One region of the Agrobacterium sp. ES01 genome, then DNA from elsewhere that is predicted to be linked to it. Evidence: predicted binding sites of a transcription regulator. Region 1 holds the regulator's gene; the other holds the start of a gene.
What was found. Region 1 encodes LexA, which represses DNA repair genes until DNA is damaged. Its sites were predicted from a motif close to TGTTCNNNNTGTGTTCNG; they were not measured.
Positions count from the first base shown of each region.

Region 2: ACQQ2Q_RS11150 (ATP-dependent helicase) is a predicted target of LexA. The motif match lies at 8,534-8,551, and genes of this name have one in related genera.

Region 1 covers NZ_JBNQTH010000003.1:41,128-53,160, reverse strand. The annotation lists gene ACQQ2Q_RS09540 (ComEC/Rec2 family competence protein) at 1-1,775, shown strand, start outside; gene lexA (transcriptional repressor LexA) at 1,729-2,442, opposite strand; gene ACQQ2Q_RS09530 (VOC family protein) at 2,654-3,550, shown strand; gene kdsA (3-deoxy-8-phosphooctulonate synthase) at 3,547-4,392, shown strand; gene eno (phosphopyruvate hydratase) at 4,552-5,826, shown strand; gene ACQQ2Q_RS09515 (FtsB family cell division protein) at 6,009-6,332, shown strand; gene pdhA (pyruvate dehydrogenase (acetyl-transferring) E1 component subunit alpha) at 6,481-7,527, shown strand; gene ACQQ2Q_RS09505 (pyruvate dehydrogenase complex E1 component subunit beta) at 7,545-8,948, shown strand; gene ACQQ2Q_RS09500 (pyruvate dehydrogenase complex dihydrolipoamide acetyltransferase) at 8,964-10,304, shown strand; gene ACQQ2Q_RS09495 (SGNH/GDSL hydrolase family protein) at 10,397-11,035, shown strand; gene ACQQ2Q_RS09490 (YdcH family protein) at 11,107-11,376, shown strand; gene lpdA (dihydrolipoyl dehydrogenase) at 11,460-12,033, shown strand, end outside.
Region 2 covers NZ_JBNQTH010000003.1:376,653-388,685, forward strand. The annotation lists gene ACQQ2Q_RS11125 (AsmA family protein) at 1-1,558, opposite strand, end outside; gene ACQQ2Q_RS11130 (FAD-binding oxidoreductase) at 1,630-3,039, opposite strand; gene ACQQ2Q_RS11135 (dienelactone hydrolase family protein) at 3,165-3,908, opposite strand; gene ACQQ2Q_RS11140 (efflux RND transporter permease subunit) at 3,934-7,062, opposite strand; gene ACQQ2Q_RS11145 (efflux RND transporter periplasmic adaptor subunit) at 7,059-8,252, opposite strand; gene ACQQ2Q_RS11150 (ATP-dependent helicase) at 8,594-11,089, shown strand; gene ACQQ2Q_RS11155 (DUF6074 family protein) at 11,114-11,392, opposite strand; gene ACQQ2Q_RS11160 (NEW3 domain-containing protein) at 11,779-12,033, shown strand, end outside.

The DNA.
Region 1 (12,033 bases):
ACCAACCGCAAACGGATTTTTTGACCTCTGCGCAACGGGCATTGGCATCCAATCTACTGTCGGTGCGTGGCGCTATCGGCGAGCGGATACGAACGGCAATCGGCGGAGACGAAGGTGCTTTTGCTGCGGCGATCGTGACAGGTGAGCGGCGGGCGCTTTCAGAGCCCGTCCTGGACGACCTGCGGCGCTCCGGCCTTGCCCATGTGATTGCGATTTCCGGCCTGCATATGGCGCTGGCGGCTGGATTGTTCTTTGTCGGTCTACGGGTGGTGTTGAGCCAGTTCACAGGCTTTGCGCCATCCAGACCGATCAAGAAGTATGCAGCCGCTGGCGCGCTTGTCGCGGCATTCTTCTATCTGATGATTTCGGGTGCCCAGGTGTCGGCGCAGCGCGCTTTCGTGATGATGGCAATCATGCTCATGGCTGTGCTATTGGACAGGCCAGCGATCAGCATGCGCAATGTGGCACTGGCGGCCACGATCATACTGGCAATCTCGCCCTCCGAAGTGATGGGGCCAAGCTTTCAGATGTCATTTGCAGCAACCGTGGCGCTGGTGGCTGGATATTCCGCGTGGCGTTTCCGCAGATCCCGCGACGGCTATTTCGACTTTTTGCCTGATATGCCCTTTGCCGGTGCGATCATCCGCGTGGTTGGCGGGCTGATCCTCACTTCCGTGATTGGTGGTTTGTCGACGGCGATCTTTTCGTTGGAGCATTTCCACCGCCTCGCCGGCTATAGTTTACCGGCCAATCTGTTGGCGATGCCGATCATCACATTTGTGGTGATGCCGGCCGGCCTGGTGTCGATGTTGCTGATGCCCATCGGCCTCGACAGACTTCCGCTTGACGTCATGGGGCATGGACTCGGTCTCGTCATCGCGATCGCCCATACTGTCGCCGAATGGGGTGGCGATGTCGGTAGCGCGCGACTGGCCCGTTGGGTTTTGCCGTTAGCGGTTACGGGCATGCTGATACTGGCACTGCTTCGAAGTCGCATCAGGCATATTGGCACCGCCATCCTCGCAGGTGGTCTGATCACCGGATTGGCGCTTCCTAAAGACAGGACTGCCGATCTGCTGATCTATGAGGACGGTCGTCTGGTTGGGTTGATCGGCAATGGGGTCGACAATGCGGACGTGATCGCCACTACGAGCGCCCGACCGCCGGGCTTCATATTTACCCAATGGCAGAACGGTTTGCAGCGCCACAGCCATCAAAAACCTGCTTTCGAAGAGGATGCCTTGCTTGCCGAGGCGATTGCGCCGCGGGACATCACGACCCCTGATGGTGGTCGCCGCTTTCCCGTGCTTTCGGAAAATGCGATACGCTACGCCAGCGCGAAACTCGCGCATATGTTGGACATGTCGGTCGACGGCCAGTTCAGCTGCCTGAACAAGGTCTGGTGCGTTGCCCGTATCAGCGGGGGATGGCGGGTGGTCACACTTGAGGAGCCACGGCTTTCAGGCCTGGCCTGCGATCTCGGTGATATTGTTATTTCTGCGCGACGGCTTGGCTATGACCATTGCCGCTCGGGCGCGAGATTGATCACGCCCGATACACTTCGCAAAACGGGCTCTTTGGAAATATGGCTGGGCCCACACAGCAACGGGGCAATCGCTTTGCGCTCTGCTTTTTCCGGCCGTGCAAGGCCTTGGAGCCTGCATCGCAGATATGATTGGCGCAGCGGTCGCTATGATATGAAACTCGTGGAGACCGTGCTCACCGACCTCAGTGGTAGCGGCGGATCAGGCCGACCAGCTTACCCTGAACCTTGACCCTGTCAGGCCCAAAGATCCGTGTTTCGTAAGCCGGATTGGCCGCTTCCAGAGCAATCGACGCACCCTTGCGACGGAAGCGCTTCAGGGTTGCTTCCTCGTCATCGACCAGCGCCACGATGATATCGCCCGGACTGGCGGTCGAGCCGTTGCGGATGATCACGGTGTCGCCGTCAAGGATGCCGGCCTCGATCATCGAGTCACCCTTGACCTCAAGCGCATAATGCTCGCCGCTGCTGACCATTTCGGCGGGAATGCTGATTTCATGAGTGTTGTTCTGAATGGCAGAGATTGGCACACCGGCGGCAATGCGGCCCATTACCGGAACGGAAACCGTATTGTTGTTGTCTTCGCTCGGCTGGCGCAGCATCGGCGGTGGCGTCTTGCCGCGGCTGCCTTCAATGACGCTGGGCGAGAAACCGCCGCGACGTGGCTGCATGCTGGGTGAATAGGCTTCGGGAAGCTTGATCACTTCCAGTGCTCTTGCCCTGTTGGGTAGCCGGCGAATGAAACCGCGCTCCTCCAGCGCTGTGATCAGACGATGGATGCCGGATTTGGAGGCCAGATCCAGTGCATCTTTCATTTCATCAAAGGATGGCGGCACGCCGGACTCCTTCATTCTTTCGTGAATGAAGAGCAACAATTCCTGTTGTTTGCGGGTCAGCATTGCGATTCCCTTTGATGAAACAAATCCAGAACATACACTATCTGTTCCAGTTGTGTTCTGCAAGTGACTAAATTTTTGTGAGGCTGGCAACAATGGAATTGATGGGTCGGCGCGTGCGCATCAGGGCTACAATGCTCGATAAATTGCGATGTCTTGTGTTTGAGCCTGCGATGGCGCACAACCGACGCGTTTTTATGCTGAGGAACCGTTTATGGATTCATCGTCTGTTTCGCCGGCCCGCGCGCTCGATCATATTGTCCTGCCTGTCGGCGCGCTTGGGGTCGCACGCAACCGGTTGACGGCGCTCGGTTTTACTTTCGCAGCCGATGCGCTCCATCCATTCGGCACCGAAAATGCCTGTGTTTATTTTTCCGAAGGCGGATATCTGGAGCCTCTGGGTGTTGCCGATCCTGAGAAATGCCACGACGCGATACGGCAGGGCAATGTGTTTGTGGCGCGCCATGAAGCGTTTCGGGCAGATCGTGGCGAGGGGCTGTCGGCCATTATTGCCGAGAGCCGCGACGCGGATGCGGATCACGCAAGGTTCGAGGCAGAGGGACGGTCTGCCGGCAAGATGCTGTCTTTCGAGCGACCTGTTCAAGCGGCCGATGGAAGCGAGGCGAAAGCCGGTTTCAAGCTGGCTTTCGCCAGGGATGAACAAGCGCCTGACCTGCTGCTGTTTGCCTGTGAGCGACTGTTGCCGCTGGCCGTCGACAAGGAGGCGCTGGCGCGACACGACAATGGCGCAGTGCGTGTGAGTGGCGTGATCTTGACGGCGGAAGACCCCTCAATATTTGAGGGTTATATCGATGCTGTGTTGCAGACGCATGCTTCAGCAACCCGTGGCGGCAGACTGGAATTCGCTGCCGGCGGCACTCAGATAGAAGTGATGACGCCGGACGGATTTACCCGCAGCTATGGTCTATCTGTAATGAGCAGGACCGCCGGTCTCGAGGGCGCGGGATTAGTCTTTGCCGTGGGCGATCTTGGCGTGACAGGTGCGCTTCTTGCCGCTAATGGCATTTCTCACGAAGCCCGGGAGGGTCGCCTTGTGGTTCCACCATCGGCGGGTCAAGGCGTAACATTCATATTCGAGGACAAGGCATGAGCATTTCACCAAATTCAAGCGTGGTCGTTGGCGATGGCGCAAGCAAGGTCACCTTTTCCAATAGCGCGCGATTTTCGTTGATCGCCGGCCCTTGCCAGATGGAGAGCCGCGACCATGCCTTTATGATGGCTGGCGAGATCAAGGAAATCTGCGACACGCTCGGCATCGGCCTCGTCTACAAGTCCTCCTTTGACAAGGCCAACCGGACATCTCTGTCTGGAAAACGCGGTATCGGGCTGGAGCAGGCACTTGAGGTGTTTGCAGACCTTAAAAAGGAATTCGGCTTTCCTGTGCTGACCGACATTCACACCGAGGAACAGTGTGCCATCGTCGCGCCGGTGGTGGACGTGTTGCAAATCCCGGCCTTCCTCAGTCGCCAGACCGACCTGCTGGTCGCTGCTGCCAAGACTGGTCGTGCGATCAACGTCAAGAAAGGCCAGTTCCTCGCGCCCTGGGACATGAAGAACGTGCTCGCCAAGATCGTCGAAAGCGGCAATCCGAACGTGCTCTTGTGCGAGCGCGGTGCATCCTTCGGATACAATACACTGGTGTCTGATTTCCGCGCCTTGCCGATCATGGCGGCCATGGGGGCACCGGTGGTGTTTGACGCGACCCATTCCGTGCAACAACCGGGCGGGCAGGGTGGATCGACCGGTGGCCAGCGCGAATTCGTTGAAACGCTTGCGCGTGCCGCCGTTGCCGTTGGCGTTGGCGGGCTGTTCATCGAAACCCATCAGGATCCGGATAACTCACCTTCTGACGGCCCGAACATGGTTCATCTGAAAGACATGCCGCGGCTTCTGGAAACCCTTCTGGCGTTTGACGCAATCACCAAGGGGTGAGGCTGCGAAGTTTCGACACTGAGGCGAAGGCACTGTCGATGACCTCGGCTTGTCTCGCTTCAGGCGACACCAAGCTTTCATACTCTTGCCATTGTATTTTTCTCTTCTTCGATTAATACAGGCCCATCCTCAATCCCACCCAGAAACCGGGAGGTCCCCATGACTGCAATCACCGACATCATCGGCCGCGAAATTCTCGATAGCCGCGGCAATCCGACTGTAGAGGTCGATGTCTTTCTTGAAGACGGCAGCATGGGCCGCGCAGCCGTTCCGTCGGGTGCCTCGACCGGTGCGCACGAAGCCGTCGAGCTTCGCGATGGTGGCAAGCGCTATCTTGGCAAGGGCGTCGAAAAGGCCGTCGAAGCCGTCAACACCGAGATCTTCGATGCCATTGGCGGCCTGGATGCAGAAAACCAGATCCAGATCGACAACATCATGATCGAGCTGGACGGCACGCCAAACAAAGCGCGCCTCGGGGCAAATGCTGTTCTCGGTGTGTCTCTGGCCGTTGCCAAGGCTGCTGCCGAAGCCTCCGGTCTGCCGCTTTATCGTTATGTTGGCGGCCCGAACGCCCGCACGCTGCCAGTTCCGATGATGAACATCATCAACGGCGGCGCGCATGCCGACAACCCGATCGACTTCCAGGAATTCATGATCATGCCCGTGGGCGCGGACACCCTGCGCGACGCCGTTCGCATGGGCTCGGAAGTGTTTCATGTGCTGAAGAAGGAATTGAGCGCCAAGGGCCTCAACACCAATGTCGGCGATGAAGGCGGTTTTGCGCCAGACCTGAAGAGCGCGCCTGAAGCGCTCGACATTATCATGAAGGCGATCGAAAAGGCTGGCTACAAGCCTGGCGAAGACATCAGTCTCGCTCTCGATCCGGCGTCGACCGAATTCTTCAAGGACGGCAAATACGATCTGCAGGGCGAGGGCCGTGTGCTCGATAGCGCCGAGATGGCCGGTTATTATGCCGAACTGGTTGCCAAATATCCCATCATCTCCATCGAAGACGGTATGGCCGAAGACGACTGGGATGGTTGGAAGACCCTGACCGACATGATCGGCGACAAGTGCCAGCTGGTGGGTGACGATCTGTTCGTGACCAATTCGGCGCGTCTGCGTGACGGCATCAAGATGGGCGTTGCCAACTCCATCCTGATCAAGGTCAACCAGATCGGCACACTGACGGAAACGCTGGATGCCGTGGAGACCGCGCATAAGGCCGCTTACACAGCCGTCATGTCGCATCGCTCGGGCGAAACGGAAGACTCGACGATTGCCGATCTCGCTGTTGCGACCAATTGCGGACAGATCAAAACCGGCTCGCTGTCGCGTTCGGATCGTCTGGCAAAGTACAATCAGCTGATCCGTATCGAAGAGGGTCTCGGTCCGCAGGCTTTCTACGCCGGCACGTCGATCCTCAAGGGCTGATCGGTCCTCGATCGTTGAATTGAAAAGCCCGCGCCGGGAAACCGGGGCGGGCTTTTTGTCGTGACCGTGCGGCGTGCGACAGACAAATTCTACCGGTTTCTGACAGGGTCAACGATCGGTTAAACAATCAGAGCTAATTTGAACGCTTAGTTGAGTACCGCGTATCAAGGCCATACCCCCGCATGTGGACCCGCCATCATAAAAAACGTAAAATCGGTCGCCTGGTTCTCCCAGCGGTGACCATCGCCTTTCTGGGCTATTTCGGCTATCATTGCATTCATGGCGACTACGGTCTGATTGCCGCAGAGCATTTCGAGAAGCGTAGGGTCGTGCGTGAGCGAGAGCTTGCAGCGCTTGTGGATCAGCGGAAGACGCTGGAGAATCAGGTGGCGCTGATGAGCGATGGGTCGCTTGAGAAAGACATGATCGATGAGAAGGCGCGATATCAATTGAATATGTCGCGTCCCGATGAAATTGTGATCTTCAATAGCTATTTCAAGAATTAACTTGAATTCGGTTAATCTTCAATTTCCGTTAAAAAACATAGACTTATTCGGAATGCTAGGCATGCATTTATGGCATTGCCGGGCTGCCGTTTCTTGCTTATTGTACGCGACAACAAACATATCGCCCATAAAACCCAGGGAGGGATGAATGGCGCCGCGAAAACCCGCGTCTACCGCAGGACGCAAACCTGCTTCCAAAACAACCAAGACGGATTTTGAGCACGGCGCAGTCGCCGAGTTCAAGAAAGATCAGGAGCTTTCCGCCTATCGGCAGATGCTTTTGATTCGCCGTTTTGAAGAAAAAGCCGGCCAACTTTATGGCATGGGCTTCATCGGTGGTTTCTGTCACCTCTATATCGGTCAGGAAGCTGTCGTTGTTGGCATGCAGATGGCGCAGAAGGATGGTGACCAGGTCATCACCGGTTATCGCGACCACGGTCACATGCTGGCAACCGGCATGGAAGCGCGCGGCGTGATGGCGGAACTGACGGGACGCCGGGGCGGCTATTCCAAGGGGAAGGGTGGCTCCATGCACATGTTCTCCAAGGAAAAGGCCTTCTATGGCGGCCACGGCATCGTTGGCGCGCAGGTGTCGCTCGGAACCGGTCTGGCCTTTGCCAACCGCTACCGCGACAACAAGTCGGTCTCGATTGCGTATTTCGGCGATGGCGCGGCCAACCAGGGCCAGGTCTACGAGAGCTTCAACATGGCACAGCTGTGGAAGCTTCCGGTGGTCTATGTGATCGAGAACAACCGTTACGCCATGGGTACGTCGAACGCACGTTCGACTGCGCAGACCGATTACTCCAAGCGCGGCGCATCGTTCGGCATTCCCGGCATGCAGGTCGATGGCATGGACGTTCGGGCCGTGATGGCTGCAGCCGAACAGGCTCTCGAATATGCCCGCAGCGGCAAGGGTCCGGTCATTCTGGAAATGATGACCTATCGTTATCGCGGCCACTCGATGTCCGACCCTGCGAAATACCGTTCCAAGGATGAAGTGCAGAAGATGCGTTCCGAGCACGATCCGATCGAGCAGGTGAAAGCCCGTCTTATGGACAAGGGCTGGGCGAGCGAAGACGAGCTTAAGGCTCTCGACAAGGAAGTGCGCGACATCGTTGCCGATAGCGCCGATTTCGCACAGTCGGATCCAGAGCCGGATGTATCCGAGCTTTACACCGATATTTTGCTTTGAGCGGGGAGGCCTAGTTTATGACCGTAGAAATTCTCATGCCTGCCCTGTCTCCGACAATGGAAGAGGGCACCCTGTCGAAATGGCTGAAAAAGGAAGGTGACAAGGTCACGTCCGGCGACGTCATTGCGGAAATCGAAACTGACAAGGCGACCATGGAAGTGGAAGCCGTGGATGAAGGCACGATCGGCAAGCTGCTGATCGAAGCCGGCACCGAAAACGTCAAGGTGAACACGCCGATTGCTGTTCTTCTTGAAGATGGCGAAAGCGCCGATGACATCAAGGCTGGCGGTTCCGCATCCAAGGCCGAAGAAGCGCCTGCCGCTTCCGATGCGTCCGGCGGCAAGGCTCGCGAAGCCAAGGACGAGGCTCCGTCTGAAAAGGCACCGGCTGCGCCCAAGGTCGATGTTGCCTCCGATCCGGACATTCCGGCCGGTACCGAAATGGTGATGACGACCGTTCGCGAAGCACTTCGCGATGCGATGGCCGAAGAAATGCGCCGCGACGAAGACGTCTTCGTCATGGGCGAGGAAGTGGCTGAGTACCAGGGCGCCTATAAGATTACGCAAGGCTTGCTGCAGGAATTTGGCGCCAAGCGCGTCGTCGACACGCCTATTACCGAACACGGCTTTGCCGGTGTCGGCGTCGGTGCGGCGATGGCCGGTCTGAAGCCGATCGTCGAGTTCATGACCTTCAACTTTGCCATGCAGGCGATTGACCAGATCATCAACTCGGCCGCCAAGACGCTTTACATGTCGGGCGGTCAGATGGGTGCGCCGATGGTGTTCCGTGGTCCCAATGGTGCTGCTGCCCGCGTTGGTGCACAGCACAGCCAGGATTACGCGGCATGGTATAGCCAGATCCCCGGTCTCAAGGTCGTCATGCCGTATACGGCTGCTGACGCCAAGGGCCTGCTCAAGGCTGCGATCCGCGATCCGAACCCGGTTGTCTTCCTTGAGAACGAAATCCTCTACGGTCAGTCCTTCGAAGTGCCGAAGATGGATGATTTCGTTCTGCCAATCGGCAAGGCGCGCATCCACAAGAAGGGTAGCGATGCAACCATCGTCTCCTTCGGTATTGGCATGACCTATGCGCTGAAGGCCATCGAGGAACTGGAGAAGGACGGCATCGACGTCGAGTTGATCGATCTTCGCACCATTCGTCCGATGGATATTCCAACGGTGATTGAGTCGGTGAAGAAGACCGGTCGTCTGGTGACTGTCGAAGAAGGTTATCCGCAGTCGTCCGTCGGCACTGAAATTGCCACGCGCGTGATGCAGCAGGCCTTCGATTATCTCGATGCGCCGATCCTGACGATTGCTGGCAAGGACGTGCCGATGCCATATGCGGCAAACCTCGAAAAGCTGGCGCTGCCGAATGTCGGTGAGGTCGTACAGGCCGTTAAAACCGTCTGCTACAAATAAGGGGAGGCCTACACCATGCCGATCAATATCACGATGCCGGCGCTTTCCCCGACCATGGAAGAGGGCAATCTCTCCAAGTGGCTGGTGAAGGAAGGCGACAAGATCGGTCCCGGCGATGTCATCGCCGAGATCGAGACCGACAAGGCGACCATGGAAGTGGAAGCTGTTGATGAAGGCACGATCGCCAAGCTCGTTGTTGAAGCGGGTACCGAGGGCGTGAAGGTCAATGCCCTGATCGCGATCCTTGCCGAAGAAGGCGAAGACGTGAAGGAAGCAGCCGCCTCCGGTGGTGGTTCAGCAGCCCCGAAAGCCGATGCCGCGCCGGCCAAGCAGGAAGCCGCGTCAGCGGCTGCACCTGTCACGGATCAGGCACCGGCACCGTCTACACCTGCTCCGGTGACGAAATCCGGCGACCGGGTTTTTGCGTCGCCATTGGCACGCCGTCTGGCCAAGGAAGCGGGTCTCGATCTCACCGCTGTCTCCGGCACCGGACCTCATGGCCGTATCGTCAAGAGCGACATCGAAAAGGCCAAGTCCTCCGGTGGCGCGAAGGCTCCCGCTTCGGCTCCGCAGACGGGTGCAGCAGCACCGCAGGCGCCTAAGGGTCAGTCCGACGAGGCCGTTCTCAAGCTGTTCGAGGAAGGCTCTTACGAGCTTCTTCCTCATGACGGCATGCGCAAGACCATCGCTGCACGTCTGACAGAATCGCACCAGACTGTGCCATCCTATTTCGTGTCGATGGATTGCGAGCTGGATGCGCTGATGAAACTGCGTGCCGAGATCAACAAGTCGGCGCCGATGAATAAGACCGAGAAGGGCGAGGTTCCGGCCTACAAGCTCTCCGTCAACGACTTCATCATCAAGGCCATGGCGCTTGCGCTGCGTGACGTTCCATTGGCAAACGCCTCATGGACCTCGACGGCTCGCGTCAAGCACAAGCACTCGGATGTCGGCGTTGCCGTTGCCATTCCGGACGGTCTGATCACGCCGATCATCAAAAAGGCGGAGACGAAGACCCTGTCGACGATCTCCAACGAGATGAAGGACCTGGCCCGTCGTGCGCGTGACAAGAAGCTGAAGCCGGACGAATATCAGGGCGGCACGACTGCCGTGTCGAACCTGGGTATGTTCGGTGTCTCCAATTTCACCTCGATCATCAACCCGCCGCATGCCTCGATCGTGTCGATCGGTGCAGGCGTCGAGAAGCCGGTGGTGAAGAACGGTGAGATCAAGATTGCCAATGTCATGACAGCAACCTTCGCCTTCGATCATCGCGTGATCGACGGGGCGCTGGGCGCGGAACTGGCAGCGGCCTTCCAAAAGCACATCCAGAACCCGATGGGCATGCTGGTGTGATTTTTCTGACGCACCCCGTTCTCGGGGTGTGTCAGGGTCTCTGAGCCGGACTGTTTGGTCTTCATCTTTTGGTTGGAAATGGCGTGAGCAACATGAAATCCGTTCTGTGCTTTGGTGATTCCCTGACCTGGGGCTATGACCCGGTGAATATGGGACGGCATGCCTATGAGGACCGCTGGACAAGTGTTCTGCAAAAGGGGCTTGGGCACGGCGTTCGTGTTCTTGCCGAAGGATTGAACGGGCGCACCACAGCGTATGACGATCATCTCGCCGATTGCGAGCGCAATGGCGTGAAGCTTTTGCCGACCGTTCTGGAAACGCACAAGCCAGTCGATCTCGTCATTATCATGCTTGGCACCAATGACATGAAGCGCGGGATCGAGGGCACGGCCATCGGGGCTGCGAGCGGTATCAAGCGCCTGGTCAGCCTGGTGCGCAACCATGACTGGGGCTTCAATTTCGAGGGACCCGATGTTCTGATCGTCGCTCCGCCTGTTATCCGCGAAACGGCCAATGCGTTTTTTGCGGCCATGTTCAATGATGCGCTGGACGAAAGCGCGATGTTGGCAAGTCTTTATCGCGACATGGCGGATGAATTGAATTGCGGATTTTACGACGCAGGTTCGGTGGCCGAGACAACACCGCTGGATGGCATTCATCTGGATGCCGAGAATACGCGCGCAGTCGGTCGCGGTCTTGAGCCCGTTGTGCGCATGATGCTGGGCATTTGATCGGGATCAAGGAGAGAGACGAGGGAAAGTCTAGACTGGTGACATGAAATTCCAACACGGGAGAGATCACCATGTCGAACACACCCCACAAACTGGCGGATGAATTTCCGCAGTTCACGGCACTGATGCATCATCTGAAGGAGACAGATGGTCATTTTGCAAGATTGTTTGAGAACTACCAGACGGTGAACAGCGAGATCCATCGCGCCGAAACGAATATTGAGCCGACAGACGACGCCCACATGGAAGTCATGCGGAAAGAACGGATGCAGCTCAAGGATGAAATCTACGGGATGCTGGTTCGTCATGAACCGGAAGCCGAAATGCCGGATGTGAAATAACGCTGGCACGGGTGCTTCCAATCCCCAAAAGGGACGAGCGGTCAATCGCTTGGCCCATATGCAACGAAGGAGTGGAAGCACCCATGGCCAATGCTTATGACATCATCATTATCGGCTCCGGTCCCGGCGGCTATGTGGCGGCAATCCGTGCAGCGCAGCTTGGCATGAAGGTTGCCGTTGTCGAGCGCGAGCATCTGGCCGGCATCTGCTCCAACTGGGGCTGCATACCGACCAAGGCGCTGCTGCGCACCGCCGACGTGATGCACACGGCAACGCATGCCAAGGATTACGGGCTTTCTCTCGAAGGCTCCATCAAGCCGGATGTGAAGGCAATTGTTGACCGTTCGCGCGGTATCGCGCATCGCATGAACAATGGCGTCGGCTTTCTGTTCAAGAAGAACAAGGTCGACATCATCTGGGGTGAGGCCAAGATCACCAAACCCGGCGAGATCGTGGTCGGCAAGACGACCAAAGAGCCCGTTCTGCCCATGGGCCCTGTGCCGAAGAACACGCTGGGTGAGGGCACCTACACCGCCAAACACATCATCATTGCCACCGGTGCGCGTCCTCGTGCACTTCCGGGGATCGAGCCCGATGGCAAGCTGATCTGGACGTATTTCGAGGCGATGAAACCGGAAGAAATGCCGAAGTCTCTGC
Region 2 (12,033 bases), 340 kb from region 1:
CGCCCCCGTCTTCGCCGGCGATCAGGAAACCCAGAGACCGGATCGCATCCAGATCGACGGCATTGCCGCTGAGATCGAGCGACAGGCTTGGTTCGCTGTCCCCGACAGATTGTCGCTCCACGCGACCCTTGAGCGTGGCCGGGCCGATCGCAACCTCGAGCTTGTCGAAGCGTTGAAGTTCCGGCGTCAGATCGACCAGCGCCGAAAAGCCCAAGGATTTGATCTGCCGCAGCGCCGGATCGACCTGTCCAGACAACCATGACGCAAGACCGGTCGGCTGCGTAGAGGCCACAAGCATTTCGCCATTGAAGGAAGGCTCGCCTGAAAGTGTCAGCTGCCCGTTGGCCTCCAGCTGGGTGCGCCCAGGGAAGGTCGCGACCGCACTGTCGATCGTCCACCCCTTGGCTGCCGGCTGAACCTCCAGCTGAATATCCCGGATCACCGTATCTCCGGCCACCACAGCCGGCAGAGAAAGACTTGCGCGGCCAGGGACATTGGGAATGGGAATACTTGCGGCCAGATCGATCATCTTTTTCAACCGCTGGCGGACAGAGAGGGAAGGATTGCGGTCGGTCTTGCCACTGGCCCCCTCATTGCCGATCCGGCTGACATCGATCTGCTGGCCATCGGCGGTCAGCAGGAATTCCGGCTTGCTGCCTGTATCAAGCGTGGCTTCGCCGGTCACCGCATATGGATTGTTGGTATCGCCCAGTTCAAGCCGGTAGGACGGAACCCGCAAGCGTTCATTGCTGAGCTCAAACTGTCCGCTGACTCGTGGCCCCGAGGCAGCAGCGCTCTCTTTTTCCTCAGCTTCAAGCCCCGTCCAACGTCCCACGAACTCGCCGGCATAGCCGGGTTTCCCCTCCGTAACGGCTACATCGCCATCGAGTTCAAACTCGAAAGGTCGATTGTCCGGCATCAGCCGCGTTTTGACCGGTATCGCGCCGGTCGCAACATTGGGCTGCAGGCTCGACAGATAAAAGCGCGAAGGCTCTCCATCCAGAACCGCATGGCCATCGACGGTCCACGGCCCTGCAAGCGAGCTTGCCGACATTTCGGCTTCCAGCCCGGTCACAATGCGGGTACGGCCTGTCTGCTCGTCAATGAAGTGCAGCTCGCCGTCTGTAACGTGCACATTCTCAAGAACAACGTTCCGGGCAGGAATGTCCGACCGGCTGCCACGCAGCCAATCGAGCGTGCCATCTTTCAGCAGTCTCAGATTAATTTTCGGCTGTTCGATGCGCATATCGAAAATACGCGCTTCACCGGACAGAAACGGTGCAAGTTCTGCATCCATGGAAAACTGTGCCACATGGACCAGCGGCTGGCCATCATCGCCGCGTCCGACCGTGACGTCATGCATGGTGACAGACGGAAACGGGATAAGACGTGCTTCCACAGCACCGTTGACGGTTACTTTCTGGCCAAGAATACGGCTTGCGCGCAATTCGAAATTGCTGCGAAAATCCGTCCAATTGACGAAAAAAGGCGCTAAAAGTGCCGCAAACAAAGCTACGACGAGCAGTCCGCCAAGGAAGACAAGAATACGACCGAGCAAACGTCTCACTCCAAACGAGTCCAGCGGAGACTAACGGTTCTCGCGGCGGGAACAAGCGCCAAATATCATAGTCAGATGCGGAAAATCTTGCCCGGATTGAATATGTTGTCGGGATCGAGCGCGCGCTTCACCTGCCCCATGATGTCCACGGCATGGCCAAGCTCCTGCCGAAGAAAGCCCATCTTGCCCTGCCCGATGCCGTGCTCGCCGGTGCAGGTACCATCCATCTCCAACGCCCGCGTATTCAACCGCTCCAGGAACTTCTCTGCTTTGGCAACTTCAGCAGGATCCTTGTCGTTCATCAAAACGAGAACGTGGAAATTTCCGTCCCCGGCATGCCCCACAATCGGTGCCAGCAATCCGGTCTCGCGGATGTCCGCCTGGGTCGCTTCCACGCATTCTGCAAGCCTTGAAATCGGAACGCAAACATCTGTGGAAAGACCATTGAGCTCAGGCGCAAGCGCCCTGCCCGCCCAATATGCGTTGTGGCGCGCCTTCCACAACTTGGTGCGCTCCTCGGCATTGGTTGTGTATTGAAACGCGTCAGCGTCGAATTCGGCGGCGATCTCCCCAAATTGTTCGGCCTGGATCGCAACAGTCTCCTCCGTGCCGTGAAATTCGACAAAGAGCGTCGGTTTTTCCGCATATGAGAGATTGGAATAGGCGTTCACCGCCTTCATCTGGGTCTCGTCGAGTAATTCAATGCGCGCCACCGGAATCCCCATTTGGATCGTCATGATCACAGCATCACACGCCGCTTTCAGGGTCGGAAAAGCGCATACGCCACCTGATATCATCGCGGGAATGCCCTGCAGCTTCAGCGTGATTGACGTGATGATCCCGAGCGTACCTTCAGATCCGACAAAAAGCCGGGTCAAATCATATCCAGCTGACGTCTTGCGCGCGCGGCGCGCCGTGCGGATTTCCTCACCGTCAGCCGTAACCACGGTCAGCGAAAGCACATTGTCTTTCATCGTGCCGTAGCGAACTGCATTGGTCCCCGAGGCACGTGTCGCCGCCATGCCGCCAAGAGAGGCATTGGCACCCGGATCGATCGGGAAGAACAGGCCTGTGTCGCGCAGATAGACATTCAGGTCCTCGCGCGTGACGCCCGGTTGAACGGTGCAATCCAGATCCTCGGCATTGACTTCAAGAACCTTGTTCATCCGGCTGAAATCCAGAGAAATACCGCCATGCGATGCATTGACCTGACCTTCTAGCGACGATCCGGTACCGAACGCGATCACGGGAACCTTGTGCTCGGCACAGGAACGCACGACCGTTTGCACGTCTTCAGTCGTCTCGACAAAGACCACACCGTCCGGAAGCTGCGCCGGCAGATAGGTGGTGGTATGCGCGTGTTGTTCGAGGAAAGATTGCCCGGTCTGAAACCTGTCGCCAAAAACCTGCTTCAACAGTGCGAGAACCGTCGCGATACCGTCCTCGTTGCGCGCTCCCGTGATGACATCCTTCATCGCCATGGCGAAATCCCTTATGCACTTCCATTGCCAGCGCGCAAAGTGACGCGCCTCTTGCCGCGAGATATGGGATAGATCGGCGTGGCTTGTCCAGATCACATTCTGGCCCAAGTGACGGATGTGTCAGTTCAGGCGGACTTTAGTGTCTCGCCGAGAAAGGTCAGAAGCCGGGTCCAGTGGCGCTCGCTGCCGTCGCGGTCATAGACACCGTGATCGCAGATCGTCCAGCCATGCTTCATGTCCTTGTAATTTTCCAACATGAAGTCGACCTCGGCCTCAGCCATGGCTTCGGCCAGCCGCCCGGCCTGCGCCGGCGGGAAGGACCCGTCGACACCGGCAGCACCGACATAAACACGCGCCTTGATCGACTGAGCGCCAAAATGCGGACTGTCTGGAGCATATGTCGCAAGATTGCCGCCGTGAAAGCTTGCAGCCGCCGCCACGCGCTCCGCATAGCGGGCTGCGGTCGTCAGCGCATAAGCGCCACCCATGCAATAACCGACGACACCGACAGGACCGGTCGCTCCGGCCTCATCGAGTGCGGCGATAAAGGCAGCACTGTCGCTTGCCGTCATCGCCTGCGTGGTCTCAAGCTTCATTGCTTTTAGTTTTGGACCGGCAACCGGGTCGGAAAAGGCGGTCTTGGGATCGAAGTCCTGCTTGTTCTCGAAGCGATAGAAAAGATCGGGAACAAGAACCGTATAGCCTTCATTGGCCAGCCGCTCCGCCATGGTTGTGAGCGTCGATCGAAGCCCGAAAATATCCATATAAAGGATCACGCCCGCCTTGGAGGCAATGGCATCGGCAGGCTTCACCAGAACGGCCTTGGCCACGCCTTCTGCGGTGCTGATCTCAATCATATGTGTCGTCATGCAAAAGTCTCCTGCTTATCGGCAGTCATTCAGCAGCCTCGAGCGAAGCCGCAATATCCATTTCCTGACGCAGGCGTTTTTCTTCGTCGCCACGCGGCTTTGAAAACCGGGCAAGCGCCAGATAGGCGACCGGTGTCACATAGAGTGTGACGATTGTGGCAAGCCCCAGTCCGCCCACCATCACCCAACCGAGGGCGATACGGGCCTCGGCACCGGCGCCGGAGGCCAGCACGAGCGGCACACCGCCCAGCACCGTCGAGATCATCGTCATCATCACAGGGCGCAAACGCATATTGGATGCGTTCTCGATTGCATTGCGAACCGATTGCCCCTGATCACGAAGCTGATTGGCAAATTCGACGATCAAGATACCGTTCTTGGCCATCACCCCGACAAGAAGCACCAGCCCGATCTGCGAATAGACATTCAGCGATGAACCCGTCAGCACCAGCGCGAAGACGGCACAGGCAAGCCCGAGCGGCACGGTCGCCAGAATGATCAGTGAAGACAAGACGCTTTCGAACTGCGCCGCCAGGACCAGAAAGACAATCACGATGGCGAAACCGAAGGTCGTGCCCATGCCGCTTGAATTTTCATTCAGCGTGGCTGCCTCCGCCAGCGGCATCAGCCTTGCGCCGGGCGGCAAAAGCGGTTCGGCGATGGCTTCGGCAACGGCAAGCGCCTCACCAAGCGACGTCCCCTCGTTCAATCCGGCATTGATGCTAACCGACGCCAATTGCTGCTCACGCGACAAGGATGGCGCGACCGCATTCTCCTTCAGCGTGGCGATCACCGACATCGGCACGAACTTGCCTTCGCTCGTCTGCAGGAAGATGTTCTCAAGATCGGTCGGATCATCGATTGGCCGCGTGGTCGATACCAGTTTCACCGGATAAGACTTGCCATCGACGAAGACATCACCGATGGAGCGACCGTCGAGCAATGCCTGCATCGCCTGCGCAAGCCCCGTTATATTGACCCCGAGATCGGCCGCGCGTTCACGATCGATCACGACCGATAGCTGCGCCTGACTGACATCGTCGGCCAGACGCGGATTGTCGAAACGGCCGTCCCGTTCCATGGCATCGACCACGGAAAGAGCGGCCTGGGTCAGCTTTTGATGGCTCGAACCGACAAGCGCGAAACTGAGACCATTTCCTCCGCCGCGGATTTTCAGAGAATTGGGCTGAATGGCAAAGGCACGGACGGCAGGCACTTTTACGGCCGCCGCATTCACGTCCTTTGCTATCTCGTCCTGGCTGCGGCTGCGCTCATCCCAGGGTGCCAGCGTCAGCACCATGAAGCCGCTGTTCTTGCTGCTGCCAAATCCGGAAATAGAGAACAGATTGATGATCTCTCCACTCTCGCGCAGGGGTTCAAGGTTTTCCTCAACCCGGCGCATCTGATCACGGGTATATTCGAGGCTGACCCCTTGCGGAGCAGACACCCGCATCAACAACAGGCCGCGATCCTCGCGCGGCGTCAACTCGTTGGTGATCAGCTGGAATGCGCCAAAGGCTGCTCCGGCAAAGACGATGGCAACGATGAACACGACGAACGGTGCTCTCAGACAGCCGCGAAGCGTATAGCGGTAGAGATCGGAGAAGCGGTTCCCCAACCTGCCAAGCATACCCGGGTCAGGATCGACATCGCGGGTCAGCAGCCGAGACGCCAGCATGGGACAGAGTGTCAGCGCCACAATCGATGACAGCGTCACCGAAAAGGCCAGCACGAAGCCGAATTCGCGAAACAGTCCGCCCACCTGCCCCGGCAGGAACGACAGCGGCACGAACACAGCGGCAAGCGTGGCCGTGGTGGTGACGACCGCAAAGAACACCTCCCGAGTGCCAAGCACGGCTGCTGCCCGAGGTCCAAGGCCTTGTGCTCGACGCCTGACGATATTTTCCAGCACGACAATCGCGTCATCCACCACCATGCCGGTGGCAAGCACAATCGCAAGCAAGGTCAGAATATTGATCGAGAAACCGAGCAGATAGATCGCGGCAACCGTCCCGATCAACGCCACCGGCATGGTGACCGCCGGAATGATCGTCGCCTTGGCGTCGCGCAGAAACAGATAGATGATACCGACCACGATGATCGCTGCCAGTGCCAGCGAGCGCACCACTTCTTCGATGGAGCCGCGGATGAACACGGCATCATCGCTGGTGATGCGGATCTGCGTGCCTTCAGGCAAGGTCTTCGAGATATCCGCAACAGCCTTGGTCACGCCATCGGAGATGCTGAGCGTATTCGATTGTGCCTGACGAATGATGCCAAGACCGATGCCAGGGCTGCCATTGGCCCGCAAAGTGGTCGAACTGATATCCGGCCCCAGGGTAATGGTGGCCACATCGCCCAACCGCACGCGGTTCTGGATGATAAGACTTGCAAAATCCTCCGGCGTCTTCAGCTCCGCGGTCGCCCGCACCACGATATTCTGCGTGGCACTGTTGAGCGCGCCTGCCGGCACGTCAAAGGCAAGGTCGCTCAGCGCAGTGGACAGATTGGCGATGGTCAGCCCACGGCTGGCAAGCGCTGCCTGATCGACATCGACCCGGAAAATCTTTTCCTGATCCCCGTAGATATCGACATCCGCGACGCCATCCACTGCGGCAAGCCGGTCGACGATCTCGTCATCGACCAGTTGCGTCAGATCGTCGAGGCTGAGACTGTCCGACGTGATCGCCAGCCGCATGATCGCACTGGAATCGGCATCGGCCTTGATGATTCGTGGTTCGTCCGATTCGTCGGGAAGCTCATTGGTGACACGGCCAATCGCATCGCGAACATCGGTCGAGGCCACGTTGAGATCCGTTGCATCGGAAAATTCGAGCGTCACGCGGCTGGAGCCGAAGGACGAGGACGACGACATGGATTTGAGCCCGCTGACCCGTGCCACCGCCCCCTCGATGACCGTCGTCACCTCCTGATCGACCGTTTCGGGCGACGCACCTGAAAATGTCGTGCGAACGGTAATCACCGGACGGTCGACATCCGGCAGTTCACGAACCTCGACGCCGTAAAGCGCAGACAGGCCGGCAACGACGATCAGGGCATTGAAAACAAGCGCCAGGATGGGGCGTCGCACGAACAGCGCGGTGAACCCGCCATGATCGGCTGACGGCAACAGACCTTCTTCGCGATCGCTCATTGCTTGGCCGCCTCCTGCTGAGGCGCCTCGGCGGATGGCTTGGTATCGGCCGGACGTTGCTCGCCGGCGATTGCGACCTCACCGCCGGCCCGCACACGCTGCACACCCTCGATGATAATGTCATCCCCGGCGGACAATGCCGCTTCCACGAGAATACTGTCGGGATTACGCTGCACGATGCGCACGGTAACCTTTTCGGCCTTGCCGTCACTCACCCGCCAGACATAGGAGCCGTCGCTGTCCCACTGGATCGCAAGCGGATCGACGGCCGGATAGTCTTCACCGTCGAACGTCATGGCGACCGTAAACGCCATGCCGGCCCTCAGATCGTCATTCTCGTTGGCAATGCGGGCCCGCACATGAAGCGTGCGGCTGGCCTCATCAATGCGGTTGTCGATGGCCTCGACCGCACCGCGATAGAGCCCTGCCGGACGCGCAACTGCCGTTGCCTCGACCGGTTGGCCGACCTTGATGATCGGCGCGAAACGCTCCGGAACCCAGAAATCGACGAGGATTTCCGAACGGTCATCGAGGCTGACAATGGCTGTTGTCGTGGTAACATTATCGCCGGGATCAACGGTGACGATGCCCGCGACGCCGCTGATGGGCGCGGTAATTTCGCGCCGCTGCAGATTGAGCGCTGCCGTCTCGACCGCAAGCTTTGCAGTCTGGACCGCGATATCGGCGTTGAAAGCATCGATACGGGAAATGGTCGACTTCAGGTTCTCGTAGAGCTTCGCCTTTTCCAGAGCGCTGTTCAGTTCCACCTTGGCTTGATCGCGCGCAATGATCTGTTCCTCGTCCTTGATGCGGGCCATCACTTGACCGGCCTCAACGAGATCGCCGGATTTGACCAGCACTTCCTTCAACGTGCCGGCCACCTGTGGCGTGACGATGACAGATTGAACCGCCTCACCGCTGCCTATCGCTGTCAGGCGGTCGTTCACCTTGCCGATCGCGACCGGCTGAACCACCACCTGAGGCGTATTTCCGAAACCGCGGCCACCGCCGCGCTTTGCACCGGCTGCATCCCCCCCTTCGGTCTGCGAAGTCGACACCATGGCAACGACGCCAGCTGGAACGCCGAGCCGCGCCAAAACGGCACCACTGCCGGGCACGAGCCAGATCCAGACAAAGAACCCCGCAACGAGGACGATAATTGCCAGAAGCAACTGTTTCCAAAAGGCCATGCAATCTCCGCAAGTGACACTGAAATAGAACTGATTTGCGATCGCCGCGGCCCAGCGTCTTGGAACGGCTCAAGCCCAATATTCATGACTGCGTTGCAACCGCAACCCGCCATCATGAACATTACGAAACTGTCATTATCCTGAGGTGTTGCGAAGCCCGGCGACATTGAAACGCAAGCCTTTATTCGCACCCATGCGGGCTATTGACCAATCACATTCACGACAGCGTCCGGCACGATATCCGCCAAAGCCGGCAATTTTCCGTTGCATAGTGACCTTTTGGGAATGAAAGGAGAACATCTTTTCTGGCCTTTCGGTTTCGAATCACTACATTGAGCCCCATGACCAGTGGTTTTAGTGATATCCCCTTTTTCGACGAGGAGCCTGACGAGCCGCGCAAGCCCTCAAATGCCCCTGCCCCCCAGGCCCATGCGCCCAAGGAAGGCGGGCTTGGCATTGCGGCCCGCGCCATGGCGGCGCGCGATCAGTCACGGGCACCCGATTACCTGTCAGGCCTCAACCCGGAACAGCGTGAAGCGGTGGAAGCGACCGAAGGCCCCGTTCTGGTGCTGGCGGGCGCCGGCACCGGCAAGACCCGCGTTCTGACCACCCGCATTGCTCATATTCTGGAGACGGGCCGCGCCTGGCCAAGCCAGATTCTCGCCGTGACCTTCACCAACAAGGCCGCGCGCGAGATGAAGGAGCGTATCGGGCTTCTGGTCGGTGGCGCGGTCGAAGGCATGCCCTGGCTCGGCACCTTCCATTCCATCGGCGTGAAACTGCTGCGTCGCCACGCCGAACTGGTTGGCCTGCGCTCCGACTTCACCATTCTCGACACCGACGACGTCATTCGCCTGATCAAGCAGTTGATCCAGGCAGAAGGCATCGACGACAAGCGCTGGCCGGCCCGCCAGTTTGCCGGAATGATCGATGGCTGGAAGAACAAGGGGCTCGATCCGTCACAGATCCCCGAAGGCGATGCCCGTGCCTTTGCCAATGGCAAGGGTCGTGAACTCTACACCGCCTATCAGAACCGGCTGAAAAGCCTGAACGCCTGCGATTTTGGCGATCTTCTCTTGCACCCCATCCGCATGTTCAAGGCCAATCCGGATGTGCTGCGGGAATATCACGACAAGTTCCGCTATATTCTGGTCGACGAGTATCAGGACACCAACACCGCGCAATATATGTGGCTGCGGCTTTTGGCCCAGCGCCCCAAGGGCGTGGCCCAGAATGTCTGTTGCGTGGGCGACGACGACCAGTCGATCTATGGCTGGCGTGGCGCGGAAGTCGACAATATCCTGCGGTTCGAGAAGGATTTCCCCGGCGCCAAGGTGGTGAAACTGGAGCGCAATTATCGATCCACCGAACATATTCTGGGCGCTGCCGGCCATCTGATTGCCCATAACGAAGGCCGCCTTGGCAAGACGCTATTCACCGAACGCTCCGAACCCGACGATGAAAAGGTCGTGGTGCATGCTGCCTGGGATTCCGAAGAGGAAGCCCGCGCAGTCGGCGAAGAAATCGAGCGCCTGCAGCGTGGCGATGCAGACGGCAAGAAACACAAGCTCAACGATATGTCGATCCTCGTGCGCGCCTCCTTCCAGATGCGCGAATTCGAAGATCGTTTTGTAACCCTTGGCCTGAATTACCGCGTCGTCGGCGGCCCGCGCTTTTATGAGCGGCTCGAAATCCGCGATGCCATGGCCTATTTCCGCCTCGTCTGCCAGCCTGCAGACGATCTGGCCTTCGAGCGCATCATCAACACGCCCAAGCGTGGTCTGGGCGACACCTCGGTGCGCGCCCTGCATGATTATGCCCGCGCCCGCGACATTCCCATGTTGCAGGCCGCAGGCGACATGACCGAGACCGACGACCTGAAACCCAAGGCCCGCAAGGCCCTGTTTGACGTCGTGCAAAACTTTCGCCGATGGCAGGAACAGCTTGAAACCGTTCCCCATACCGAACTTGCCGAGCAGATCCTTGAAGAGTCCGGCTACACCGATATGTGGAAGAACGACAAATCGGCAGAAGCGCCGGGTCGTCTGGAAAACCTCAAGGAGCTCATCCGCTCCATGGAGGCGTTCGAGAGCATGCGCGGCTTCCTCGAGCATGTCTCGCTGGTCATGGATGCCGAGCAGAACGAGGATATGGACGCCGTCTCCATCATGACGCTCCATTCCGCCAAGGGACTGGAATTCGAAACCGTCTTCCTGCCCGGATGGGAAGAAGGCCTCTTTCCGCACCAGCGCGCGCTGGATGAAGGCGGGCGCTCGGGCTTGGAAGAAGAACGCCGCCTCGCCTATGTCGGCATCACCCGCGCCAAGCGGCGCTGCCATATCTGGTTCGTATCCAACCGCCGCATCCACGGCCTTTGGCAATCCACCATGCCGTCCCGCTTTCTCGACGAGCTGCCATCCGCCCATGTGGATGTGGCCGAATCCGAGGGGAATTATGGCGGTTATGGTCGTGGTGGCTACGGACAATCCCGCTTCGACAAGCAGGAGCCCTTTGAAAACAGCTATTCCACCCCCGGTTGGAAGCGCGCCCAGGCCAACAAGACCGACGCCACCCGCAACAATTGGGGCAATCGTTCCGGCCATGCGGTCGAACGCATCGGCTACGGCGAATCGGGCCCGCGCGGCAAGACCATCGATGGCGAACTGGTGGCCAAGTCGACCGCCACCGAACCGTCGAAATATTCAGTCGGCGACCGTGTCTTCCACATCAAGTTCGGAAACGGCAACATCGCGACGATCGAAGGCAACAAGCTGACGATCGACTTCGACCGGGCCGGGCAGAAACGCGTGCTGGACGGATTTGTGGAGCGGGTGTGAGGCGGCAATCGCCAAACTGGAAAATCAGCCCTCAACCATCCGCTGATGATGCAGTTCCAGAAGTTCTGCCTGAACGGCCGCCTGGAAATCCATGATCTGGGCGCGCATTTCGTCTTCGGCGCAGCCGCGGGCGGTCAGTTCAGCGCCAAGCGCGCGGCACTTGTTCTTCCAGAAGTCGAGAGCCGCCTGACCGTTATGACTGTCGAGTTCGCGTGCGGCCTGGCGCACCACGTCGGACCGCTGGCTGATGGGAAAGAAATGGAGGGCTCCGGCGGGGCTTTTGGCGGCGGCTGAACGCGTCATTCTTTACTCCCTGAACCGCTTGCGACACACGCTGCAAGACCGGCTGATTGCATGATCATCATGCGGCAATAATAGGCCCGGGCAATCGCCCCTGCCCCTGCTTCGCAGATTCGTCAAAGGTGCCCCATCAGGGTTAAAGAAACCTTGCAGCAGTGCCGGCTTCATCGACATCACGGCCGTTTTTCCAAGCGAACTGCAGAGCGCCGGGCGCGTCGAGAATATGACGCACCCAGCATAACCCCTTGGCAACATTACATAACTGTAATTTTCTTTGCCCCGGTTTCGTCATTTTTCAGGCAAAGTCTCGTATTCGCCGGCGTTGAGCACTCCTGCAAAACCGCCCGGCATCGAGACATTTTTCATTTCGAAACATTGGGAGTAATGGGATGACTTCTCCTCGTCACCTGCCTGCAGCCCTGGCGCTTGCCGGTGGGCTTGTGCTTGCCGCAATGCCAGCTCTGGCCCAGCAGGACACCGCACAGCCGACCGGCCTGTGGCTGACCACCACCTATCCTGCACTGACCGAAAAGATCGGCCAGGACGCAACCTTGCCGCTCAGCCTGCAAAATGCCGAGATGCCGCCGGCCCGCGTCGATTTTTCCGTCAGCGGTCTGCCGTCTGGCTGGACGTGGACGCTGCTT